DNA from 3 places in the Leifsonia shinshuensis genome. Region 1 is predicted to be linked to each of the others. Evidence: predicted binding sites of a transcription regulator. Region 1 holds the regulator's gene; each other region holds the start of a gene.
What was found. Region 1 encodes HrcA, which represses chaperone genes, less so after heat shock. Its sites were predicted from a motif close to TTNGCACTCGNNNNNNNCGAGTGCNAA; they were not measured.

Region 2: the regulator HrcA is predicted to act here: its motif matches at 2,070-2,096, upstream of groES (co-chaperone GroES).
Region 3: the regulator HrcA is predicted to act here: its motif matches at 4,609-4,635, upstream of groL (chaperonin GroEL).

Annotation. Positions count from the first base shown of each region.
Region 1 covers NZ_CP043641.1:666,951-674,332, forward strand. Annotated here, with positions in the region: gene F1C12_RS03185 (DUF1990 family protein) at 14-661, shown strand; gene hemW (radical SAM family heme chaperone HemW) at 661-1,890, shown strand; gene F1C12_RS03195 (DUF4870 domain-containing protein) at 1,901-2,287, opposite strand; gene F1C12_RS03200 (DUF4870 domain-containing protein) at 2,409-2,975, opposite strand; gene hrcA (heat-inducible transcriptional repressor HrcA) at 3,196-4,212, shown strand; gene dnaJ (molecular chaperone DnaJ) at 4,282-5,394, shown strand; gene F1C12_RS03215 (16S rRNA (uracil(1498)-N(3))-methyltransferase) at 5,405-6,133, shown strand; gene F1C12_RS03220 (histidine triad nucleotide-binding protein) at 6,173-6,538, shown strand; gene F1C12_RS03225 (PhoH family protein) at 6,630-7,382, shown strand, end outside.
Region 2 covers NZ_CP043641.1:4,066,882-4,074,263, forward strand. Annotated here, with positions in the region: gene tsaD (tRNA (adenosine(37)-N6)-threonylcarbamoyltransferase complex transferase subunit TsaD) at 1-72, shown strand, start outside; gene F1C12_RS19825 (DUF4190 domain-containing protein) at 175-846, shown strand; gene F1C12_RS19830 (THUMP-like domain-containing protein) at 865-2,052, opposite strand; gene groES (co-chaperone GroES) at 2,205-2,501, shown strand; gene rarD (EamA family transporter RarD) at 2,625-3,560, shown strand; gene guaB (IMP dehydrogenase) at 3,652-5,154, shown strand; gene F1C12_RS19850 (ABC-F family ATP-binding cassette domain-containing protein) at 5,312-7,000, shown strand; gene F1C12_RS19855 (MalY/PatB family protein) at 7,065-7,382, opposite strand, start outside.
Region 3 covers NZ_CP043641.1:4,256,113-4,263,494, reverse strand. Annotated here, with positions in the region: gene F1C12_RS20785 (sensor histidine kinase) at 1-949, shown strand, start outside; partial or broken gene F1C12_RS22805 (SDR family NAD(P)-dependent oxidoreductase) at 965-1,716, opposite strand; gene F1C12_RS20775 (hypothetical protein) at 1,727-2,857, opposite strand; gene groL (chaperonin GroEL) at 2,946-4,565, opposite strand; gene F1C12_RS20765 (cold-shock protein) at 4,749-4,952, opposite strand; gene F1C12_RS20760 (LytR C-terminal domain-containing protein) at 5,148-5,702, opposite strand; gene F1C12_RS20755 (DUF3263 domain-containing protein) at 5,725-6,024, opposite strand; gene msrB (peptide-methionine (R)-S-oxide reductase MsrB) at 6,195-6,626, shown strand; gene F1C12_RS20745 (nitroreductase family protein) at 6,626-7,177, shown strand; gene F1C12_RS20740 (DMT family transporter) at 7,210-7,382, opposite strand, start outside.

The sequences.
Region 1 (7,382 bases):
CAGGATAGACACCATGCGCCGCACCAGCTTCACCGACCAGCCTGTCACGTACGGGTTCATCGGCGGCACGCAGGCCGCTGACCTGCTCTACTATCCGCCGAAGGGGTACCGGCCGCTGGAGCGGAAGGTGCGGCTGGGCAGCGGCGAGGAGCGGTTCGAGTCCGCGGTCGCCGCGCTCATGACCTGGGGCGTGCAGCGCAACAGCGGCATCCGGGTGACCGACGTCAACGAGGGCACCGGCGTCCAGTACGAGGGTATCGAGTTCGACGAGGACGGCACGCCGAAGCGCATGCGGGAGCACAAAACCGCCGAGGACGTGTTCGCCGACGACGGCACGCCCTTCATCCAGAACGGGATGACCGCCGTGCTCAAGGTGCCGTTCGGGCCGTTCCGGGTCTCGGCTCCCTGCCGCGTCGTCTACGTGGTCGACGAGCCGCACCGGCGCGGGTTCGCCTACGGCACGCTCAAGGGGCACCCTCAGAGCGGCGAGGAGGCCTTCCTGGTCGAGATGCGCGACGACGGGACCGTCTGGTTCGTGCTGCGCGCGTTCTCCCGGCCCTCCAACGCCTTCTACCGGCTGACCTCGCCCGTGCTGCGCGTCACCCAGAACCGGTTCACCAAGCGGTACCTGCGCTCGCTGCTGCCCGCGCGGGCGGCCTGATGCCCGGCGCCCTCCCGCTCGGGGACCCGGCGCCCGCCGACGGGCTCCTCCCCGCGAGCACGGCCGACGGGGCCGCCGGGCGCGACTTCGGCGTCTACCTGCACGTGCCGTTCTGCCGGGTGCGCTGCGGCTACTGCGACTTCAACACCTACACGGCCACCGAGCTGCGCGGCGTGTCCCAGTCCGAGTATGCGGGCCACGCGGTCAGGGAGGTGGGCTTCGCGCGGGAGGCGCTGGAGCGCAGCGGCGTCCCGGCCCGGCCGGTGTCGACGGTCTTCTTCGGCGGCGGCACGCCCACGCTGCTGCCGCCCGACGACCTCGGCGCCATGCTCGGCGCGGTCCGCGACGCCTGGGGGATCGCCCCCGGCGCGGAGGTGACGACGGAGGCCAACCCCGACTCGGTCGACGCAGACGACCTGCGGCGGCTGGCCGACGCCGGGTTCACCCGGGTGTCGTTCGGGATGCAGTCCGCCGTACCGAGCGTGCTGGCCACGCTGGAGCGTACCCACGATCCGGAGCGCATCCCACTTGTCGTCCGCTGGGCGCGGGAGGCCGGCCTCCAGGTCAGCCTCGACCTGATCTACGGCACGCCCGGCGAGACCCTCGCCGACTGGGAACGGTCGCTCGACGCTGCGCTGGCGTGCGAGCCCGACCATGTGTCGGCGTACGCGCTCATCGTGGAGCCGGGGACGAAGCTCGCGCGGCAGATCCACTCCGGCTCGGTGCAGGAGCCGGACGACGACCTCGAAGCCGACATGTACGAGCTCGCCGACGCGCGGCTCGGCGCGGCGGGCTACGGCTGGTACGAGGTCAGCAACTGGGCGACCGACGGCGCGCACCGCTCCCGGCACAACCTGGCGTACTGGCTCGGGCACGACTGGTGGGGCGTCGGCCCCGGCGCGCACAGCCACGTCGGCGGCGTGCGCTGGTGGAACGTGAAGCATCCCGCCGCGTACGCCCAGCGCGTGCTGGCGGGGGAGTCGCCTGCGGCCGGCCGGGAGACGCTGGACGGCGAGACCCGGCGGGTGGAGCGCGTGCTGCTGCTCACCCGCATCCGCGAAGGCCTGCGCACCGAGGAGCTGACCGCCGAGGGCCGCCGCTCGGTGGCCGGGCTGATCGCCGACGGCCTGGTGGACGCGAAAGCCGCCCTCGCCGGGTCGGTGGTGCTGACCCTGCGAGGGCGGCTGCTGGCGGACGCCGTCGTGCGACGGCTGCTCGCCGAGGAATAGCGCGCGAGCCTCAGCTCAGGAACCGGATGGCGATCGGGTAGGTGTAGAACTGGCCCTGGTTCGCCTTGATCGCGGCGATGATGCTGAAGACGATGTTCAGCACCCAGACCGCGAAGATGATGATGAGGCCGATGCCGACGATGCTGAGGATCCAGCCGACGACGGTGGCGATCGCGAGCGTGATCTGGAAGTTCAGCGCCGTCGCGGTGTGCGAGCGGATGAACGGGCCGCGGTCCTTGAGCACGAGGTAGCCGACGAGGGCGGGGATGAAGCTGAACAGGATGCCGCCCACGTGGATGAGCGTCGCCCACAGCTTCTCGTCGGCCGGGCTGAGCTGCGGCTGCTGACCTCCGTACGGCTGCTGCGGGGGCGGCGGGGGCGGGGGCGTTGCGGACATGGTCGTTCTCCTCCGGTGAGTGGGAATGGCGGGTCCCAGCCTAGGGGGCGGGCGACGTTCCTGAGAAGGAGCCGAGTGCCCATTCGCCGAATCCGGCGCCCGCCCGCGTCGACGGGACGCGCTACTTGATGAAGCGGAAGTTCAGCGGGTACCGGTACGTCCCTCCACTGTTCACGCGCACGAAACCGAGGATCGAGAACACCAGGTTGACGATGTACAGCGCCCACGGGATGAGGAGGCTGAACAGCAGGTAGCCGATCCCGAACGTGAACGTCCCGATGATGACGCCGAGGATCTGGGAGACGACCCAGGCCAGGATCCAGGTGATCTGCCAGTTCAGCGCCTCCTTGGCCTCCTGGTTGGTCAGTTGACCCCTGTCCTTGAACACGAGCCAGATGATGAGCGAAGGCAGGAACCAGAGGATCCCGCCGAGGTGCGCGAACGACGCCCACTGCTTGTCCTGGGCGGGGTCGAGCGGGGCGGCGGGCGCGGCGGCGTACTGCTGCGGCGGGGGGACGGCGCCGGCGGGCTGACCGGCGGGCGCGCCATACGGCTGCTGCGGAGGGACGGCGCCGGCGGGCTGACCGGGCGCTGCGGCGTACGGCTGCTGCCCGTACGGCTGCTGGGGAGGCTGTTGCGGAGGCTGCTCGCCCTGGCCGTCGGCCGGGGGGAGGTTCGGGTCTGACATGAGGAGAACCCTTTCGTGGGCGGCTGCGGGGGCTTACCTGAGCCGGTGCGCACAGGGTACTGCTAGCCGTGCCGCCGGTAAATGATGCGTGTCGCGGCGTTGACCGTCCTCCGATCCCGAAGCGATATGATTAGCACTCAGGATCTTCGAGTGCCAGTTCATTCGATGTCTTCCCGTGCTCGATCCTCGGGTGCCGAAGCGACGACAGGAGGCGGTTCGCATGGTCTCGGAACGCAGTCTGGAAGTGCTCCGCGTCATCGTCCAGGACTATGTCGCCTCGCGTGAGCCGGTCGGCTCCAAGAGCATCGTGGAGCGGCACGCCTTCGGCGTCTCCGCCGCGACGATCCGCAACGACATGGCGCTCCTCGAGGAGGAGGAGTTGATCGCGGCCCCGCACACGTCCTCCGGCCGGGTGCCGACGGACAAGGGCTACCGGCTCTTCGTCGACCACCTCGCGGAAGCCCGGCCCATGTCGCCGGCCCAGCGCACCGCGATCGAGGCGTTCCTCGGCCAGTCGGTCGATCTGGACGACGTGCTCTCGCGCACGGTCCGGCTGCTCTCGCAGCTCACCAACCAGGTGGCGCTCGTCCAGTACCCGTCGGTGGCGCGCTCGCGCATCCGGCACATCGAGCTGGTCGCGCTGGGCTCGCGCCGCCTCCTGAGCGTGCTCATTACGGACTCCGGCGCGGTCGAGCAGCGCGTGATCGAGCTGCAGGAGGAGCTGGACGACGCCGAGATCGCCGAGATCCGCGGCGCCATCAACGGCGCGGCGGCCGGCCTCTCGCTCGCCGACGCGGCCGTCCGGCTCCGGGAGCTGCCCGGCCACCTGACCGATCGCACCCGCGCGCTCGTCGCCCCGGTCGCCGGCGCCCTGCTCGACCAGATCGCCGCCAACCGCCAGGACAAGCTGGTGATGGCGGGCGCGGCCAACCTGGCGCGCACCGAGACCGACTTCCCCGGCTCCATCACGCCGGTCCTGGAGGCCATCGAGGAGCAGGTGGTGCTGCTGCGGCTCTTCGACGAGATGGCGCTCGACCAGCACGGCGTGGCCGTCAGCATCGGCCGCGAGAACGCCGTCATCGGCCTGACCGAGACCTCGGTCATGTCGAGCGGCTACAGTTCGGGCTCCGACCTGGCCCGCGTCGGCCTGCTCGGGCCGCTCCGGATGGACTACTCGGGCAACATGGCCGCGGTCAGGGCCGTGGCGCGCTACCTCTCCCGCCTCCTCGGCGACTGACCTCCAGACACTGACCTCCAGACTCAGACCTCCCGCCGCAACGCAACGAACAAGAAGGAACAGCCTTACGTGGCCGACCACTACGAAGTACTCGGCGTTGACCGCAACGCCACCCCCGACGAGATCAAGAAGGCGTACCGCCGGCTCGCGCGCGAGCTGCACCCGGACGTCAACCCGAGCTCCGAGGCGCAGGAGCGCTTCAAGCTCGTGACCCACGCCTACGACGTGCTGAGCGACCCGCAGCAGCGGCAGCAGTACGACCTGGGCGGCCCGACCGGATTCGGCGGCGGGGGAGCGGGCGACTTCGCCGGCTTCGGCGACATCTTCGAGACGTTCTTCGGCGGCGGAGGCGGCGCGACCCGCGGCCCGCGCTCCCGGCGCGAGCGCGGTCAGGACGCTCTGCTGCGCGTGGAGGTCGACCTCGACGAGGTCGTCTTCGGCACGCACCGTGAGCTGGACGTCGACACCGCGGTGGTCTGCGAGACCTGCAACGGCTCCTGCTGCCAGCCCGGCACCGCGCCGGTCACCTGCGACATCTGCCACGGCACCGGCAGCATCCAGCGCTCGGTGCGCTCGCTGCTCGGCAACGTGATGACCTCCAGCCCGTGCGGCAGCTGCCGCGGCTACGGCACCGTCATCGCCACGCCCTGCGTGACCTGCCAGGGCCAGGGCCGCATCCGCGCGCGCCGCACCGTCCCGGTGGACATCCCCGCGGGCGTCGACACGGGCCTCCGGCTGCAGATGCCGGGCTCGGGCGAGGCCGGTCCGGCCGGCGGCCCGAACGGCGACCTGTACCTGGAGATCAAGGTCAAGCACCACGACGTGTTCAGCCGCGACGGCGACGACCTGCTCTGCACGCTGGAGGTCTCGATGGCCGACGCGATCCTCGGCACCACGGCGACGGTGAAGGCGCTGGACGGCGACATCCGCCTGGAGCTGAAGCCCGGCATCCAGAGCGCGGACATCGTCTCGGTGAAGGACCGCGGCATCACCCACCTGCGCGGCAGCGGCCGCGGCGACCTCCGGGTGGGCATCCAGGTGGTCACCCCGACGAAGCTCGACCACAAGGAGAAGGAGCTGATCAAGAAGTTCGCCTCGACGCACCACAACCCGGATCCGTCGCTCGCGCGCTTCCAGCAGGGCCTGTTCGCGAAGCTCCGCGACCGGTTCCTGAACCTCTGACGGGCGACCGATGAGCTCGCTCTATCTGCGTGAGGACCTCGCCGATGTCGAGGTGGGCGCCCGGCTCACCCTCACTGGCCCCGAGGCCAAGCACGCCGCCACCGTCAACCGCACGCGCCCGGGCGAGAGCGTCCTCATCGGCAACGGCCGCGGCCTCGTCGCGTCGGGCGAAGTCCTGGTCGCGACCAGCGCCGAGCTGACGATCGACGTGGAGGCCGTGGAGCGCGTCCCGCGCGCCGAGCCCGCGATCACGCTCGTGCAGGCCCTCGCGAAGGGCGACCGCGACGAGCTGGCCGTGCAGGCGGCGACGGAGCTCGGGGTGGACGCGGTGCTGCCGTGGTCGGCCTCCCGCTCGGTCTCCCGCTGGGAGGGCGCCAAGGTCGCGAAGGGCCGCGACCGCTGGGCGGCGATCGTGCGCGAGGCCAGCAAGCAGTCCATCCGGGCGTGGACGCCGGAGGTCGGCGAGCTGGCGACGACGAAGCAGGTGGCCGCGCTAGCGGCGACGCACCGGGTGCTGGTGCTGGAGCCGGGCGCGACGTCCGCGCTGACGGCGGTGCGTCCGGACGGGCGGCCGCTGGCGCTGGTGGTCGGGCCGGAGGGCGGGATCGCGCCGCAGGAGCTGGACGCGTTCCTGGCGGCGGGGGCGGAGGTCGTGCGACTCGGGGACACCGTGCTGCGCACGTCGACGGCAGGGCCGGCCGCCCTGGCCGTGCTCAACGCGGCGCTGGGGCGCTGGTGAGTCTGCGCCGCGACGGCGCCGACGAATAGGATGGATCACATGGAGACAGGGGAGCGCTCGATCTTCTCGCGCATCATCGCGGGGGAGATCCCGGCCGATGTCGTGTACGACAGCGAACGCATCATCGCGTTCCGCGACATCGCGCCGAAGGCGCCCGTGCACCTGCTGGTCGTGCCCAAGACGGAGCAGTACCGCGACGTCGTCGAGCTGGCTGCGGGCGACCCCGCGCTGCTCGCGGAGCTGGTGGCCACCTCCAAGAAGCTCGCGGACGAGCACGCGGACGGCGACTTCCGTCTGATCTTCAACACCGGCGCCGGCGCGGGACAGACCGTGTTCCACGTCCACGCCCACATACTGGGCTCGCCCGACGGCGGGCTCGAGGAAGGAAGCCTTGGCGACGAGTGACCCGACGACCCCGGATGGCCAGCGGACCCCGGATGGCCAGACCACGCCGGGAGGTTCGGCTGAGGCGCGCCTGAGCGTCGACGGGATCCAGATGGTGCGGCTGCTCGGCCCCCAGGACCGCCTGCTCACCACGCTGGAGCGGCAGTACCCGCTCGTCGACGTGCACGTGCGCGGCAACGAGATCAGCCTCACCGGCGACCCGGCGCAGGTCGCCGCGGCGCGCGCGCTGCTGGAGGAGCTGCTGCAGATGGTCCGCAACGGCCAGGACCTCGGCCCGGCCGAGGTCGCCAGCTCCGCGCGGATGATGCGCAGCGACCTGAACCTCAGCCCGTCCGACGTGCTGAGCCAGGCGATCCTCACCGCGCGCGGCAAGAGCATCCGGCCGAAGACGCTCGGCCAGAGCCAGTACGTCGACGCCATCGACCACAACACCATCGTGTTCGGCATCGGCCCGGCCGGAACCGGCAAGACGTACCTCGCGATGGCGAAGGCCGTCCAGGCGCTGCAGCGCAAGGAGGTCAGCCGCATCATCCTGACCCGTCCCGCGGTGGAGGCCGGCGAGCGGCTGGGCTACCTGCCCGGCACCCTCACCGACAAGATCGACCCGTACCTGCGCCCGCTGTACGACGCGCTCAACGAGATGCTCGACCCGGAGCTCGTGCCCAAGCTGCTCGCCGCCGGCACGATCGAGGTGGCGCCGCTGGCGTACATGCGCGGCCGCACGCTCAACGACTCGTTCATCATCCTGGACGAGGCGCAGAACACCACGCCCGAGCAGATGAAGATGTTCCTCACCCGGCTCGGCTTCAACTCGAAGATGGTCGTCACCGGCGACATCACGCAG
Region 2 (7,382 bases), 1.0 Mb from region 1:
GCGCCGAGCCGCCTGGACTTCGGCGCCGACTCGACGCTCCCGGTCACGGACATCCAGGTCGCGGAGGTCTGAGCCGGCGCGGTATTGCATGCGTTGACACGGCTTCCCGCCGCTGAGACGATTGATTCGGTACAGACTTTTCTCAGGAACTCACCAGAGAAGGAGATGGGCAGCATGTCCGATCCGAACACCCCGTCCGGCGCGCCAGAGCCCGAAGGGACGGACGGCAGCACGCCGGCCCAGCCGGTTCCGCCGTCCTCCGACATCCCGCCCGCCGCGGCGCCCGACGGCGTCCCGCCGACGCCCCCGGTCGCGCCTCCCGTTCCGCCGGCTCAGCCGGCGCAGCCCGGCTACGGGGCGCCGCAGCAGCCGTACGGTCAGCAGCCCTATGGGCAGCAGCCGCAGCAGCCGTACGGTCAGCAGCCCTATGGGCAGCAACCGCAGCAGCCCTACGGCCAGCAGCCGTACGGCCAGCAGCCGTACGGCCAGCAGCCCGGCCAGCCGGGGTACGGCCAGCCCGGGTACGGCCAGCCGGCCTACGGTCAGCCCGCGCCCGGCTACGCGCAGCCCTACGCGACGGCGCCCGCCACCAAGTCGCCGATCCTCAGCATCCTGTCGCTCGTCGGCGGCATCGTCGGCGTCGTCCTCAACTTCGCCTGGGGGATCGGCTTCCTGTTCGCGGTTGCCGCGATCGTCCTGGGCTTCATCGGCCGCAGGAAGGAGCCGCAGGCCAGGGGATTCTGGCTGACCGGCATCATCCTCGGCTTCGTGGGCGTGGTCATCGCGATCGTCTTCTGGATCGTGGCCGCGGTTCTGCTGGCCAGCTTCAGCACGAACTACCGGTAGTGACAGGTTCGCCGGCGGCTACAGCCGCTCGGCGAGCAACGCGGTGTGACGTCCGGCGACCCTGGTGAGGATCAGGGTCGCCGGACGGTCGCCCGACAGCTTGAGCCGGGTCCGGAGCGCGGCGGGGTCGACGTCCACGCCGCGCTTCTTGATCTCCAGCGTGCCGATCCCGCGCGTCCGCAGCGCCTTCTTGAGGTCCTTCTCGGCGAACGGCAGCGTCTCCAGGATGCGGAATCCGGCCGCGAACGGCGTCTCCACCGGCTCGTCCGCCGTGATGTAGGCGATGCCGTCGCCGAGCATCCGGCCGTCCAGGCGCCGCGCGAGGTCGCCGATCAGGCGCGCGCGGATGACCGCGCCGTCCGGCTCGTACAGGTATTCGCCGAGCTCGCCGGTCTCGGCGTCCTCGCTGTCGGCCTCGGCCGTCAGCTCGTTCGCCTCGTCGCCGCGCAGCACCAGGGCGGCGCGCCGGATGCCCGACCGGGCGAGCGCTCCGAACCACAGCCCGAGCTCCACGACCTGCCCGTCGGCGGACACCCACTGGGCCTCCGCGGTCGACGGGATGAGGTCGCGGTCGAAGCCGGGGCCGAGCTTGAGCCCGACCGAGCGGCCCGTCGCCAGCTCGTACGCGAAGCCGAGCGATGGTGTGTAGTCGTCGGGATCGGTCAGCCGGTCGGTGTCGGTGTGGCCCGCTGTGCGCCGGGCAGGGTCGAGGAAGACGCCGTAGATCGCGCGCAGGCTGACGTCCTCCGCGCGCCGGTGCTCGACCGTCGCGGACGGGAACGGGGCGAGGTTGAAGGCGGCGATCGCGGCCGTGACCTCGTCGGCGTCGACGGCCGTGACCTCCAGCTCGAGGGCTGCGAGGGCGAGGGCGTCCCCGCCGATGCCGCAGCCGAGGTCCGCGACGCGGGTCAGTCCGGCAGCGCGGAACCGTCCGGCGTGCCGCGCGGCGACCGAGAGGCGGGTCGCCTGCTCCAGTCCCGCCTCGGTGAACAGCATCCGGGAGGCGAACTCGCCGAACTTGCCGACCGCCTTCTTGCGGAGCTTCGCCTGCGTCAGCACAGCCGCCACCAGGCCAGGGGAGTGGCCCTGCTTGCGGAGTGAGGTGACCATCCCGAGCACGTCCTTCTCGGACCGGTACGGAGGCAGCGAGTCGAGCAGCCGGAGGCCTTCGGGGCTGAGCAGCTCGACGAGTTCGGACCGGTCCATGGGGACCACGGTACCTTCTGGCACTCACGTTGCGGGACTGCTAACGCACCCCCTAGACTCGTGTTAGCACTCTCCGTGCGAGTTTGCTAACGCAAACCGCGCCTACGCATTGTGTTCGCAAAGACTGAGTTCACCAAAGAAAGAGGTCAACCGTGTCGGTCTCCATCAAGCCGCTCGAAGATCGCATCGTCATCAAGCAGGTCGAGGCTGAGCAGACCACTGCTTCCGGTCTGGTCATCCCCGACACCGCGAAGGAGAAGCCCCAGGAGGGCGAGGTCGTCGCCGTCGGACCGGGCCGCATCGACGACAACGGCAACCGCGTTCCGCTCGACGTCGCCGTCGGCGACAAGGTGATCTACTCCAAGTACGGGGGCACCGAGGTCAAGTTCGGCGGCGAGGACTTCCTGGTCCTCTCGGCTCGCGACGTCCTCGCGGTCGTCGTCCGCTGACGCACCTTCTTTCGGCCGAGGCCCGGGCGCTGCTGCGCCCGGGCCTTCGTCGTCCGTGCGAGCGGTCGTGCCCGGCCTCCACCGCGTCCGCCCGTGTCGCCCGTTCGGAGTAGTGTCGTGGGAGTGCCGCAGCCCCTCTCCGAACACCGCAGGTCCGGCCTGACCTACGCCGTCTCCGCCTACGTCCTCTGGGGCATCCTCCCCATCTACTTCCTCGCGCTCGCGCCGGCCAGCGCCTGGGAGATCGTGGCCTGGCGGGTGATCTTCTCGCTGGTGTTCTGCGCGATCGCGCTCTCGGTGACGCGCGCGTGGCGCACCTTCGGCGCCCTGCTGAAGGACCGCAGGGTCCTGTTCACGATGGGCCTCGCCGGCGCGCTCATCTACGTCAATTGGCAGACCTACGTGCTGGCCACCGTCAGCGGGCACGTCGTGGAGGCGGCCCTCGGCTACTTCATCAACCCGATCGTGACCGTCTTCCTCGGCGTCATCGTCCAGCGCGAACGCCTCCGCATCGCCCAGTGGGTCGCGGTCGGCGTCAGCGTGGTCGCGGTCGTCGTGCTCGCGGTCGGCTACGGGCAGGTCCCGTGGATCGCCCTCATCCTCGCGTTCTCGTTCGGCTTCTACGGCCTGATCAAGAAGCGCGTCGGCGGCCGGGTCGACGCCGTCTCCGGCCTGACCCTGGAGACGATGTGGCTGACGCCGGTCGCCATCGTGCAGCTCGTGGTCGTCAGCCTCACCGTCGGCCTGACCATCGGCTCGGTGAGCGCCTGGCACACCGTCGCGCTGGTCGGCGCGGGAGTGATCACGGCCGTCCCGCTGCTGTTCTTCGCCGCGGCCTCCCGCCGGCTGCCGCTGGTCTACATGGGCTTCATCCAGTACTTCGCGCCGTTCATCCAGTTCCTGGTCGGTGTCGCGGTGCTGCACGAGGCGATGCCGCCGGAGCGCTGGATCGGCTTCGCGATCGTGTGGCTGGCCCTCGCCATCCTGAGCGTCGACATGATCGTGGCGGCGCGCCAGGGGAAGAAGCAGGCGGAGCTGGATCTGGCGACGGTGGAGTGAGGCCTGCGCCGCCCTCCGCCGCGGAATATCCGCCCAGCTTGTGCCGTTACCATGGATCATCCACAACTCGCGCGACCTTGATAGGGGTGAAATGGACCAGGCGGATCCGTTCGGATTCATCGGTTTGACCTACGACGACGTCATGCTCCTCCCCGGGCACACCGACGTCATCCCGAGCGAGGCGGACACCTCGACTCGCCTGACCAAGCGGATCAGCATGGCGACCCCGCTCCTGTCCAGCGCCATGGACACCGTGACCGAGTCGCGCATGGCCGTCGCCATGGCCCGGCACGGCGGCATCGGCATCATCCACCGCAACCTCTCCATCGAGGACCAGGCCACGAACGTGGACAAGGTGAAGCGGTCCGAGTCGGGCATGATCACCAACCCGGTGACCACCACCCCCGACGCCACCGTCGAGGAGGTCGACCTCCTCTGCGGGCAGTTCCGCGTCTCCGGCCTCCCGGTCGTGGAGGGCGACGGAAAGCTCGTCGGCATCATCACCAACCGCGACATGCGCTTCGTCTCCCCATTCGAGCGCTCCACCACGCTGGTGCGCGACGTGATGACCCGCATGCCCCTGATCACCGCGCCGGTCGGCATCGACCCGGACGCCGCCGTCGCGATCTTCGCCGAGCACAAGATCGAGAAGCTGCCGCTCGTGGACGCCGACGGCCGCCTGCGCGGACTCATCACCGTCAAGGACTTCGACAAGAGCGAGAAGTACCCGAACGCCACCAAGGACGACGAGGGCCGCCTGCGCGTCGGCGCCGCGATCGGCTTCTTCGGCGACGCCTGGGACCGCGCGATGACCCTGGTCGACGCGGGCGTCGACGTCATCGTGGTGGACACCGCCAACGGCGACTCCGCCGGCGTGCTCGACATCATCCACCGGCTCAAGCATGAGCCGCGCGCCTCGCACGTCGACATCATCGGCGGCAACGTCGCGACCCGCTCCGGTGCGCAGGCGCTCATCGACGCGGGCGCGGACGCCATCAAGGTCGGCGTCGGCCCCGGCTCCATCTGCACCACCCGCGTCGTCGCCGGCGTCGGCGTGCCGCAGGTGACCGCGGTGTACGAGGCCTCGCTGGCCGCGCGCGCTGCGGACGTCCCGCTCATCGCGGACGGCGGCCTCCAGTACTCGGGCGACATCGCCAAGGCGCTGGTCGCGGGAGCGGAGAGCGTCATGCTCGGCTCGCTGCTGGCCGGCACGGCCGAGTCGCCCGGCGACCTGGTGTTCGTCAATGGCAAGCAGTTCAAGAACTACCGCGGCATGGGGTCGCTCGGCGCCCTCCAGACCCGGGGCAAGAAGACCTCGTACTCGCGCGACCGGTACTTCCAGGCGGACGTCCCCAGCGACGAGCAGCTGATCGCCGAGGGCATCGAAGGGCAGGTGCCGTACCGCGGCCCGCTGTCCGCCGTGGCGTACCAGCTCGTCGGCGGCCTTCGGCAGTCGATGTTCTACGTGGGCGCGCGGACGATTCCGGAGCTGAAGGAGCGCGGCCGGTTCGTGCGGATCACGGCGGCCGGGCTCAAGGAGTCGCACCCGCACGACATCCAGATGGTCGTGGAGGCGCCCAACTACCGCCGCTGAGTCAGCACCCTCCGACAACGGAGGAGATCCGGCCCCTCCGGGCCCCGATCTCCTCCGTTGTCTGCGTTTCGGGGGTGTCCCGGTCCGGATCTCCTCCTGTGCCAACGCCCCGGTTTCCCCTAAGCTGGAAGGCTTTGTCCACGGGGGAAGAGGAACCATGGGTCACATCGACGTCTCCGGCGTCTCGTACGCGCTCGCCGACGGGAGGCCGCTCCTGGACGACGTGTCGTTCCGGGTCGGCGACGGGAGCGTCTCCGCGCTGATCGGCGCCAACGGGGCCGGCAAGTCGACGCTGCTGCGGATCATCCGCGGCGAGCTGCGCCCGGACACCGGCGGCGTCGTGATCGACGGCGGCCTCGGCGTGATGGACCAGTTCGTCGGCCACGTCCGCGACGACCGGACGGTGCGCGACCTCCTCGTGCTCGTCGCGCCCGCCGCCGTCCGCCGGGCGTCGGAGGCGCTCGCCGCGGCCGAGGAGGCGATCGTCGAGCGCGACGAGACGGACACGCAGCTCCGCTACGCGACGGCGCTGACCGACTACGCCGACGCCGGCGGCTACGACCAGGAGGTCGTCTGGGACCACTGCACCGTCGCCGCCCTCGGCCTCCCGTTCGAGCGCGCCCAGTACCGCAGCGTCCGCTCGCTGTCCGGCGGAGAGCAGAAGCGGCTGGTCCTGGAGGCGCTGCTGCGCGGCCCCGAGCAGGTGCTGCTGCTGGACGAGCCGGACAACTACCTGGACGTCCCTGCCAAGCGCTGGCTGGAGGAGCAACTGCGGTCGACGCCGAAGACCGTGCTGCTGGTGTCCCACGACCGCGAGCTGCTGGCGCGCGCCGCCGACCGCATCGTCACCCTGGAGCTCGGCGCCGCCGGCAACACGACCTGGACGCACGGCGGCGGCTTCGGCGGCTACCACGTCGCCCGCGAGGAGCGGATGGCGCGGCTGGAGGAGCTGCGCCGGCGCTGGGACGAGGAGCAGGCCAAGCTGAAGGCCCTGGTGCTGCGGTTCAAGGAGAAGGCGAAGTACAACAGCGACCTGGCCTCCGCGTACCAGGCCGCCCAGACCCGCCTCGCCAAGTTCGAGGCGGCCGGGCCTCCGCAGGAGCGCCCGCGCGAGCAGAACGTGCGGATGCGCCTCACCGGCTCCCGCACCGGCCGCCGCGTGATCGAGTGCGACGGCCTGGAGCTGACCGGCCTGATGCGCCCGTTCGACCTGGAGGTCTGGTTCGGCGAGCGCATCGCGGTCCTCGGCTCCAACGGCTCGGGGAAGTCGCACTTCCTCCGCCTCCTGGCGGCCGGCGGCACCGACCCGGACCCCTCCGTCGGCCACCTGGCCTCCGCGGAGGTCGCGGGCGCACCGGTGCCGCACTCCGGCGTCGCGAAGCTCGGCGCCCGCGTGGCTCCGGGCCTGTTCGCGCAGGCGCACGAGCACCCCGAACTGGTCGGCCGCACCCTCCTCGACATCCTGCACCGCGGCGACGACCGCCGAGACGGGATGCCCCGGGAGGCCGCCAGCCGCGTCCTCGACCGCTACGGCCTGGCGGCGTCGGCCGAGCAGACGTTCGAGTCGCTGTCCGGAGGGCAGCAGGCGCGCCTCCAGATCCTCCTGCTGGAGCTGTCGGGCGCGACCCTGCTGCTGCTCGACGAGCCCACCGACAACCTGGACCTGGTGTCGGCCGAGGCGCTGGAGGACGGGCTCGCCGGGTACGAGGGGACGGTGGTGGCGGTGACGCACGACCGCTGGTTCGCGCGCGGCTTCGACCGGTACCTGGTGTTCGGGGCGAACGGGAACGTGTACGAGGCGGCGGAGCCGGTGTGGGATGAGGCGCGGGTGGAGCGGGTGCGGTAGGGCTCATGCGATTCGTCACGAATCGCGGCTTTCGCGCGCGGATTCGCGACATTCGTGACGAATGTCAGCGGAGTCGGGCGATCCGCTCCACCGCCTCCGTCAGGACCTCCGGGGAGCAGGCCAGGTTCACGCGCGCGAAACCCGCGCCCTCGCGCCCGAAGTCCAGCCCGCGCACCAGCGCGACCCGGGCCTCCGCGAGGATGCGCTCCGCCGGCTCGTCGCCCCAGCCGAGCCCGCGGAAGTCGACCCAGGCCAGGTAGCTCGCGTGCGGCTCGCGGTAGACCGCCTCGGGGAGGTGCGTGGCGAGCAGCTGCCCGAACAGCGCCCGGTTCGCCTCGATCGACTCCAGAGTGCCCGCGAGCCACGAGCGGCTGTCGTCGAA
Region 3 (7,382 bases), 850 kb from region 1:
CACGATCGACCAGATGCGGCGGTTCGTGGGCGACGCCTCCCACGAGTTGCGAACGCCGCTGGTGTCGGTGCGCGGCTACGCCGAGCTGTACCGGATGGGCGCGCTGCAGACGCCGGAGGACGTCGCGCAGGCGATGGAGCGCATCGAGAAGGAGGCGATCCGGATGGGCCTCCTGGTGGAGGACCTGCTGGAACTCGCGCGCCTCGACGAGACGAAGCCGCTCGACCTCCACCCGGTCGACCTCGTGCGCATCGCGCAGGATGCCGCCATGGACGCCATGGCCGGGGCCCCCGGCCGCCGGGTGACCGTGCTGACGCCCGCTCCCGTGCTGGCCCACGCACCGTCCGACTACGCCGAGCCCGGACTGGACACCGTGCCCATGTCGCTGCCGGAGGACCTGTCCCGCCCGGCAGGCGCCACAGGCCCGATCGCCTTCGCCGGCTCGGCGCTGGCGCGGCTGCGGCGCAGCAACCGGGCACGTCGTGGCACAACGGGACCGATTGCGGTCACGACCGCCGAGAAGGTGGTCCTCGCCGCCCCGCCCGCCGAGCCCGCGATCGTGATGGCCGAGGAGAACAAGCTCCGCCAGGTCGTCACCAACCTGATGGGCAACGCCCTCCGCTACACCCCGGAGGACAGCCCGATCGAGATCGCGGTGCAGGTCGACCACCGCACGGATCGCGCGCTGCTCGAGGTGCGCGACCACGGCGAGGGCATCCCGCCGCAGATCCGCGACAAGATCTTCCAGCGCTTCTGGCGCGCCGACACCTCCCGCGCCCGCGAGACGGGCGGAAGCGGCCTGGGCCTCGCGATCGTCTCCTCGATCGTCTCGGCCCACCACGGCACTGTGGAAGTCGTGGAGACCGACGGCGGCGGCGCGACCTTCCGGGTCTCGCTGCCGCTGGTGGACGCGAAGCGGGTCGCGGAGGCGCCGCGCGCCGGAGCCTGACGCGCGAGCGCTGTCTCAGCGGCCGCCGGCGACCCGCAGCGTGGTGGCGGTGACGTAACCCGCATCCGGGCCGAGCAGCCAGGCGACGGCGGCCGCGATCTCGTCCGGGTCGGCGGCCCGCTGCAACGGGATGCCCCCGGCGTCATGCGCTCGACGCGGTCCGGGTCGCCGGTCGTGGCGTGGAGCTCGGTGTCGACCAGGCCGGGCGCGACGCCCACGACGCGGATGCCGTGCGGTCCGACCTCCTTGCCGAGGCCCATCGTGAAGGCGTCCAGGCCGGCTTTCGCCGCCGCGTAGTGCGTGTACTCCCCCGGGCTGCCGAGCGTCGCCGCACCCGAGGTGATGTTGACGATCACGCCAGCGGCGCCGGTGCGCAGGAACTCGCGGACGGCCAGGCGCGCACTGAGGACCGCTGCGACGAAGTCCACCTCGATGGTCTGGCGCACCTCCTCGGCGGGGGTGTCGGCGAGGGGCGCGTAGCGCGTGCTGACGCCCGCGTTGTTGACCAGCGCGTCCAGTCGCCCGAACCGTTCGGCAGCCACGTCGAACGGGGCCTGGATGCCAGAGTCCGTCCCGAGGTCGGCTCGGACCAGCTCGACGCGCGCACCCGTGCCGGCGACGGAGGCCGCGACGCGCTGTGCCGCCGCCTCGTCCGACCGGAAGGTGACCACCAGGTCGTATCCCGCGCCGGCCAGCCGGCGCACGATGGCGGCGCCGATCCCCCGCGAACCTCCGGTGACGATGGCGACGGGGCGCTGGCTGTCCATGCCCTCCAGCCTAGAGTCGGCCGGCCACCCACTCCACGACGGACGACGCCTGGTCGTCGGAGCCCGACACCGCGGAGAACTGGATCCAGGCGTCGCCGGCCAGGGCGTCGACCACCGTCTCGGCCGGGGTGGAACCGGAGGCGTCCGTATGGCGGATCAGCGCGGGGAGTTCGCTGCTGCCGACCTGGAGCGTGCTGCCGCTGGCGTCCGGGTCGCGGCCGACGACCAGGGCGTGGTAGGTCGCGTAGGCGGCCGCGGCGCCGCGGAGGACCGAGACCGTGCCGATCAGCGAGGAGTCCGTGTTCCCGCCCGCGCGGTACGCGCAGACGGCGGCGCCAGGGACGTCCAGGAGCGCGCTCTGCACTCCGAACGACTGCGCCGTGTCGAGGGTTGCGACCGACGGCGGGCCGTAGACGCCGGCGACGGCCTTCAGCCAGGCGGGGTCGGCGCAGGACAGCGCCTTCGCCGGGGCGGGCGTCGCCGCGCGGGCGTCGATCGCGGCGACAGTCGGGACGAACGACTGGACCAGCGCGTGGAACGCCTTCTCGTCGATGACGGAGGAGCCGCTGACGGCGTCGACCGCCAGCCACGAGCCGCCGATCAGGACATTCGTGTGGCAGGAGCTCCCGGCACCGGATGCCGGGTGCGCGCAGTCGCCGCCGCGCGACTCGCCGCCGTCATAATGTGCGCCGTTCGCGGCGGAGTCCGGGTACTGCTGGGCCAGCCGCTGCCAGCTCGCGCTCGCGTGCGGCAGGACCTGCACGGACAGCAGGTGCACGGCCGCCGGGGTGGCAGTCGCCGGGGCGCCCGCCGAGCCTGCCGGATCGTCGCCCCAGCGGCACCAGCCGCCACCGGCCGCCTGCGCACCGAACGGCCCGCGCGCCGCCGGCGTCGCGAGCGCGTCCGCCGGGGTCGTCGCCAGTGGCGCACTGCCGCCGAGCAGCGCCTCGACAGCCGGAGTCGCGGTGAAGGCCGCGCAGTCGAGGGGCGGCGCGACGTCCACCGCGGGTTCGGAGGTGACGCGCGGCGTCGTCGGCCCCGCGCCGGGCAGTCCCAGCACCTGGCAGCCGGAGAGGCAGAGCAGCGCGGCTGAGAGCGCGGCCGTCATCGCCACCGCTCCCGACCACCGTCTCGCCGTCATGCTCCCCCTCGATCGAGTCGACGATAACAGCGAAGAGGGCGCCTCCCGCGAACGGGAGACGCCCTCTGATACTGCGTGTCGGCTGGACTCAGAAGTCCATGCCCGCGCCCGGGTCGCCCACCGGCGCCGGGTTCTTCTCGGGCTTGTCGGCGACGACGGCCTCGGTGGTGAGGAACAGTCCCGCGATGGACGCGGCGTTCTGCAGCGCCGAGCGGGTGACCTTCACCGGGTCGTTGATGCCGGAGGCCAGCATGTCGACGTACTCGCCGGTCGCGGCGTTGAGGCCGTGGCCGACCGGGAGCTCGCGCACCTTGGCGACGACGACGCCGGCCTCGAGGCCCGCGTTGACGGCGATCTGCTTCAGCGGAGCCTCGATCGCGACCTTGACGATGTTCGCGCCGGTCGCCTCGTCGCCCTCGAGCGACAGCTTCTCGAACGCGGTCTTGCCGGCCTGGATGAGGGCCACGCCACCACCGGCGACGATGCCCTCCTCGACGGCGGCCTTCGCGTTGCGGACGGCGTCCTCGATGCGGTGCTTGCGCTCCTTGAGCTCGACCTCGGTGGCCGCGCCCGCCTTGATGACGGCGACGCCGCCGGCGAGCTTCGCGAGACGCTCCTGGAGCTTCTCACGGTCGTAGTCCGAGTCGGTGTTCTCGATCTCGCCGCGGATCTGGGCCACGCGGCCGGCGATGGCCTCGGGGTCGCCCGCGCCCTCGACGATGGTGGTCTCGTCCTTGGTGATGACGACCTTGCGGGCCTGGCCGAGCAGGTCGAGGGTGACGTTCTCGAGCTTGAGGCCGACCTCCTCGGAGATGACCTGGCCGCCGGTGAGGATCGCGATGTCCTGCAGCATGGCCTTGCGGCGGTCGCCGAAGCCCGGGGCCTTGACGGCGACGGACTTGAAGATGCCGCGGATCTTGTTGACGATCAGGGTGGCCAGGGCCTCCCCGTCGACGTCCTCGGCGATGATGAGGAGCTGCTTGTTGGCCTGGATCACCTTGTCGACGATCGGGAGCAGGTCCTTGATCGAGGAGATCTTCTGGTTGGCGATGAGGATGTACGGGTCCTCGAACACCGCCTCCTGGCGGTCCTGGTCGGTGACGAAGTACTGCGACAGGAAGCCCTTGTCGAAGCGCATGCCCTCGGTCAGCTCGAGCTCGGTGCCGAAGGTGTTCGACTCCTCGACGGTGACGACGCCCTCCTTGCCGACCTTGTCGATCGCCTCGGCGATGATCTCGCCGATGGTGGTGTCGCCGGCGGAGATGGACGCGGTGGCGGCGATCTCGGCCTTGGTCTCGACCTCCTTGGCGCTGGAGACGAGCTCGTCGGTGACGGCCGCGACGGCCTTCTCGATGCCGCGCTTCAGCGTGATGGGGTCGGCGCCGGCGGCCACGTTGCGGAGGCCCTCCTTGACGAGCGCCTGAGCCAGGACGGTCGCGGTGGTGGTGCCGTCGCCCGCGACGTCGTCGGTCTTCTTCGCGACCTCCTTGACCAGCTCGGCGCCGATCTTCTCGTACGGGTCGTCGAGCTCGATCTCCTTCGCGATGGAGACGCCGTCGTTCGTGATGGTGGGAGCGCCCCACTTCTTCTCGAGGACGACGTTGCGACCGCGCGGGCCCAGCGTCACCTTGACGGTGTCGGCCAGGATGTTGAGGCCGCGCTCGAGGCCGCGACGGGCGTCCTCGTCGAAAGCAATGATCTTTGCCATGTGTTTCTCGTCCCTCCCGGACGTCTGCGAAAGATTCCGTTTATTAGCACTCGATCAGATGGAGTGCTAAAGCGATTCTGGCACTCAGGCCCGGGGAGTGCAAGGCGAGCTGTCCGCGCATAGAAGAGGAGCGCCGCCCCGAAGGGCGACGCTCCTCTTATTGGTCTTGCCGATCGCTGCGTACTACAGCGGACGCACCGACTCGGCCTGCGGGCCCTTGTTGCCCGAGCCGACCTCGAACTGCACCTGCTGGCCCTCTTCGAGAACCTTGTAGCCGTTCATGTCAATTGCGGAGTAGTGAACGAAAACGTCCTGTCCCCCACCTTCGACGGTGATGAATCCGTAGCCCTTTTCAGCGTTGAACCACTTCACGGTCCCGTTCGCCATGCATTACTCCCATTGCTGTGTCGCTCGCCCGGTCCAGCGCCGCGCGTTGACTCCCGATCCTAATGCTTGCAATAGCTGTTCACGCCAGTCTTTTCGCCAATCCGTTACGAAATCGGCTCAAAGTTAAACACGCGTGAAACAAAGGGATGAACGCGCGTCCACGCGCGGAACGACGCGGTGTCGGCCGTTGTACTGTCAGCCCGTGTAGTCGCTGCCGACGACGACGGTCAGGTCGGCCCCGCTCGCGGCGAAGTCCTGCGTGAGCGCGATGGTGGCCCCCGGGAGCGACTGCGCCACCCCGAGGGCGGCGGCCTGGTTCTTGGCGTCGGAGTAGTAGACGATCGTCTGCGTCAGGTCCTGCTTGTCGGCGTTCGCCACCGCGCCGATCTTCCAGCCGGCCTTCGTCAGGGTGTCGCCGACCTTGCCGCCGAGGCCCGAGGTCGTGGTGCCGTTCAGCACGTTCACCGTCAGCGACGGGTCGACCGTCGGGACGATGGTCGGGGTCGGCGTGGGAGTCGGGGTGTGGGTGCCGCTGGCGCTGGGCGAGTTCGGCGACCCGTGGAAGGAGATGGAGCCGCTCACCAGCGAGAGCCCGAAGATCCCCGCGGCGACGAGGACGACGACGGCGAACGCGGCCCAGCCGACGGCGATCCAGCCGCGGCCCTTCGGCCGGGGAGCCCGGTGCGCACCGACGCGCTGCAGACCGTCGGGGATGTCGTCGAACCGGTCTCTCGGGTACTTCTCTGCCATCTACAGGTGTTTCCTCGCGGTGTCAGTCGCCGGACGGGAGTGTCCGGGATCGCCGTGCTGCCAGCCGGGTCTCGCGCAGCCGGAGCAGGCGCTTGACGAGCATGGGGTCGTGCTTGAGCGCCTCCGGCCGGTCGATCAGCGCTCCGAGGAGTTGATAGTACCGGGCGGCGGAGAGGCCGAACTCCTCGCGGATGGCCTGCTCCTTGGCGCCGGCATGCCGCCACCATTGACGCTCGAACGCGAGGATTGCGGCCTCACGGTCGGTCAGACCGCTCGCGTCCGGCGCAGGGATCCGGTGGTCCGCAGCCTCCGCCACGTGCACCGCCTCCCCTCACCGTCTTCGAGTCAGCCCTTCCCCGCGCTCGCGCCTCATCCTAGGGGCGCTGTCCTGTGCGTTACCAGTTTGCGCGCGGCACGTCGCCTCCCGAAACAGGGAACAGCAGCGCGGGCGCCGCCGTTTAGGCTGGGGACGGACGACGAAAGGAACGCACGATGAGCGCATCGCACGACGAGGCCGCGCAGGGCACGTACGGGGTCGAGAAGACCGACGAGGAGTGGCGCCGCGAGCTCAGCCCGGAGCAGTACTCGGTGCTGCGCGAGGCGGGCACCGAGCGGCCGTGGACCGGGGAGCTCCTCGACGAGGGCCGCGCCGGCCTCTACACCTGTGCCGCCTGCGGGGCGGAGCTGTTCAAGTCGGGCACGAAGTTCGACAGCGGCTGCGGCTGGCCGAGCTTCTACGAGTCGATCCGGCCGGAGGCCGTGCAGCTCCTCGAGGACGACAGCCTGGGCATGGTGCGCACCGAGGTGCGCTGCGCCAATTGCGGATCGCACCTCGGCCACGTGTTCCCCGACGGCTTCGGCACCCCGACCGGCGACCGCTACTGCATGAACTCGATCTCGCTGAACTTCGCGCCGGAGGCCTGATGGCCGACCTCGTCGCGCGGGTGGCCGCCCGGCGGTCGTACTCGCGCGTGACGCCTGCGGCGCCGACCCACGAGCAGTTGCTGCCGCTCGTGGCCGCCGCCGGACGGGTCGCCGACCACTCGGCGCTGCATCCGTGGCGCGTCATCGAGCTCCGCGGCGACGCCCGGGTGCGGCTCGGGCAGGCGTTCGTGAAGGACGCGAAGGCGACCGGCGAGGAGGCCGAGAAGCTGGCGGCCAAGCCGCTGCGCTCCTCGCTGCTGCTCGCGATCGTCGCGGTGCGCACGAAGAGCGAGAAGGTGCCCGGCTGGGAGCAGGACGCGGTAGCCTCCGGCGTCGCTCACCTCCTCAGCCTGCTGCTGCACGACGCCGGCTGGGGCGTGATGTGGAGGACCGGCCACCACACCCGGTCCAAGGCGGTGCACACGATGCACGGCCTTGCCAAGAACGAGCGGCTGCTCGGCTGGCTCTACGTGGGCGGCGTGCCGGAGGACGGCAAGGAGGGCCACCGCACCTCCATCGACCCGGAGCGCTTCCTCAGCACCCTCGACTGAGCACGGCGCGCCCCCGACTGAGCACGCCGGCGCTACTCGACGGCCTCTCGCCTGCGGCCCCAGCGCACGCTCGCCACGGCGACCGCGACGAGCGCGAGCAGCGTCCCGGCGACGGTCGAGAACGCGACAGGCGCGGGCGAGCTCGGTGCGAACACATCCAGGAGGAGCGCGGTCACCAGCTGGCCCGCCACGGTCGCGAGGCCCA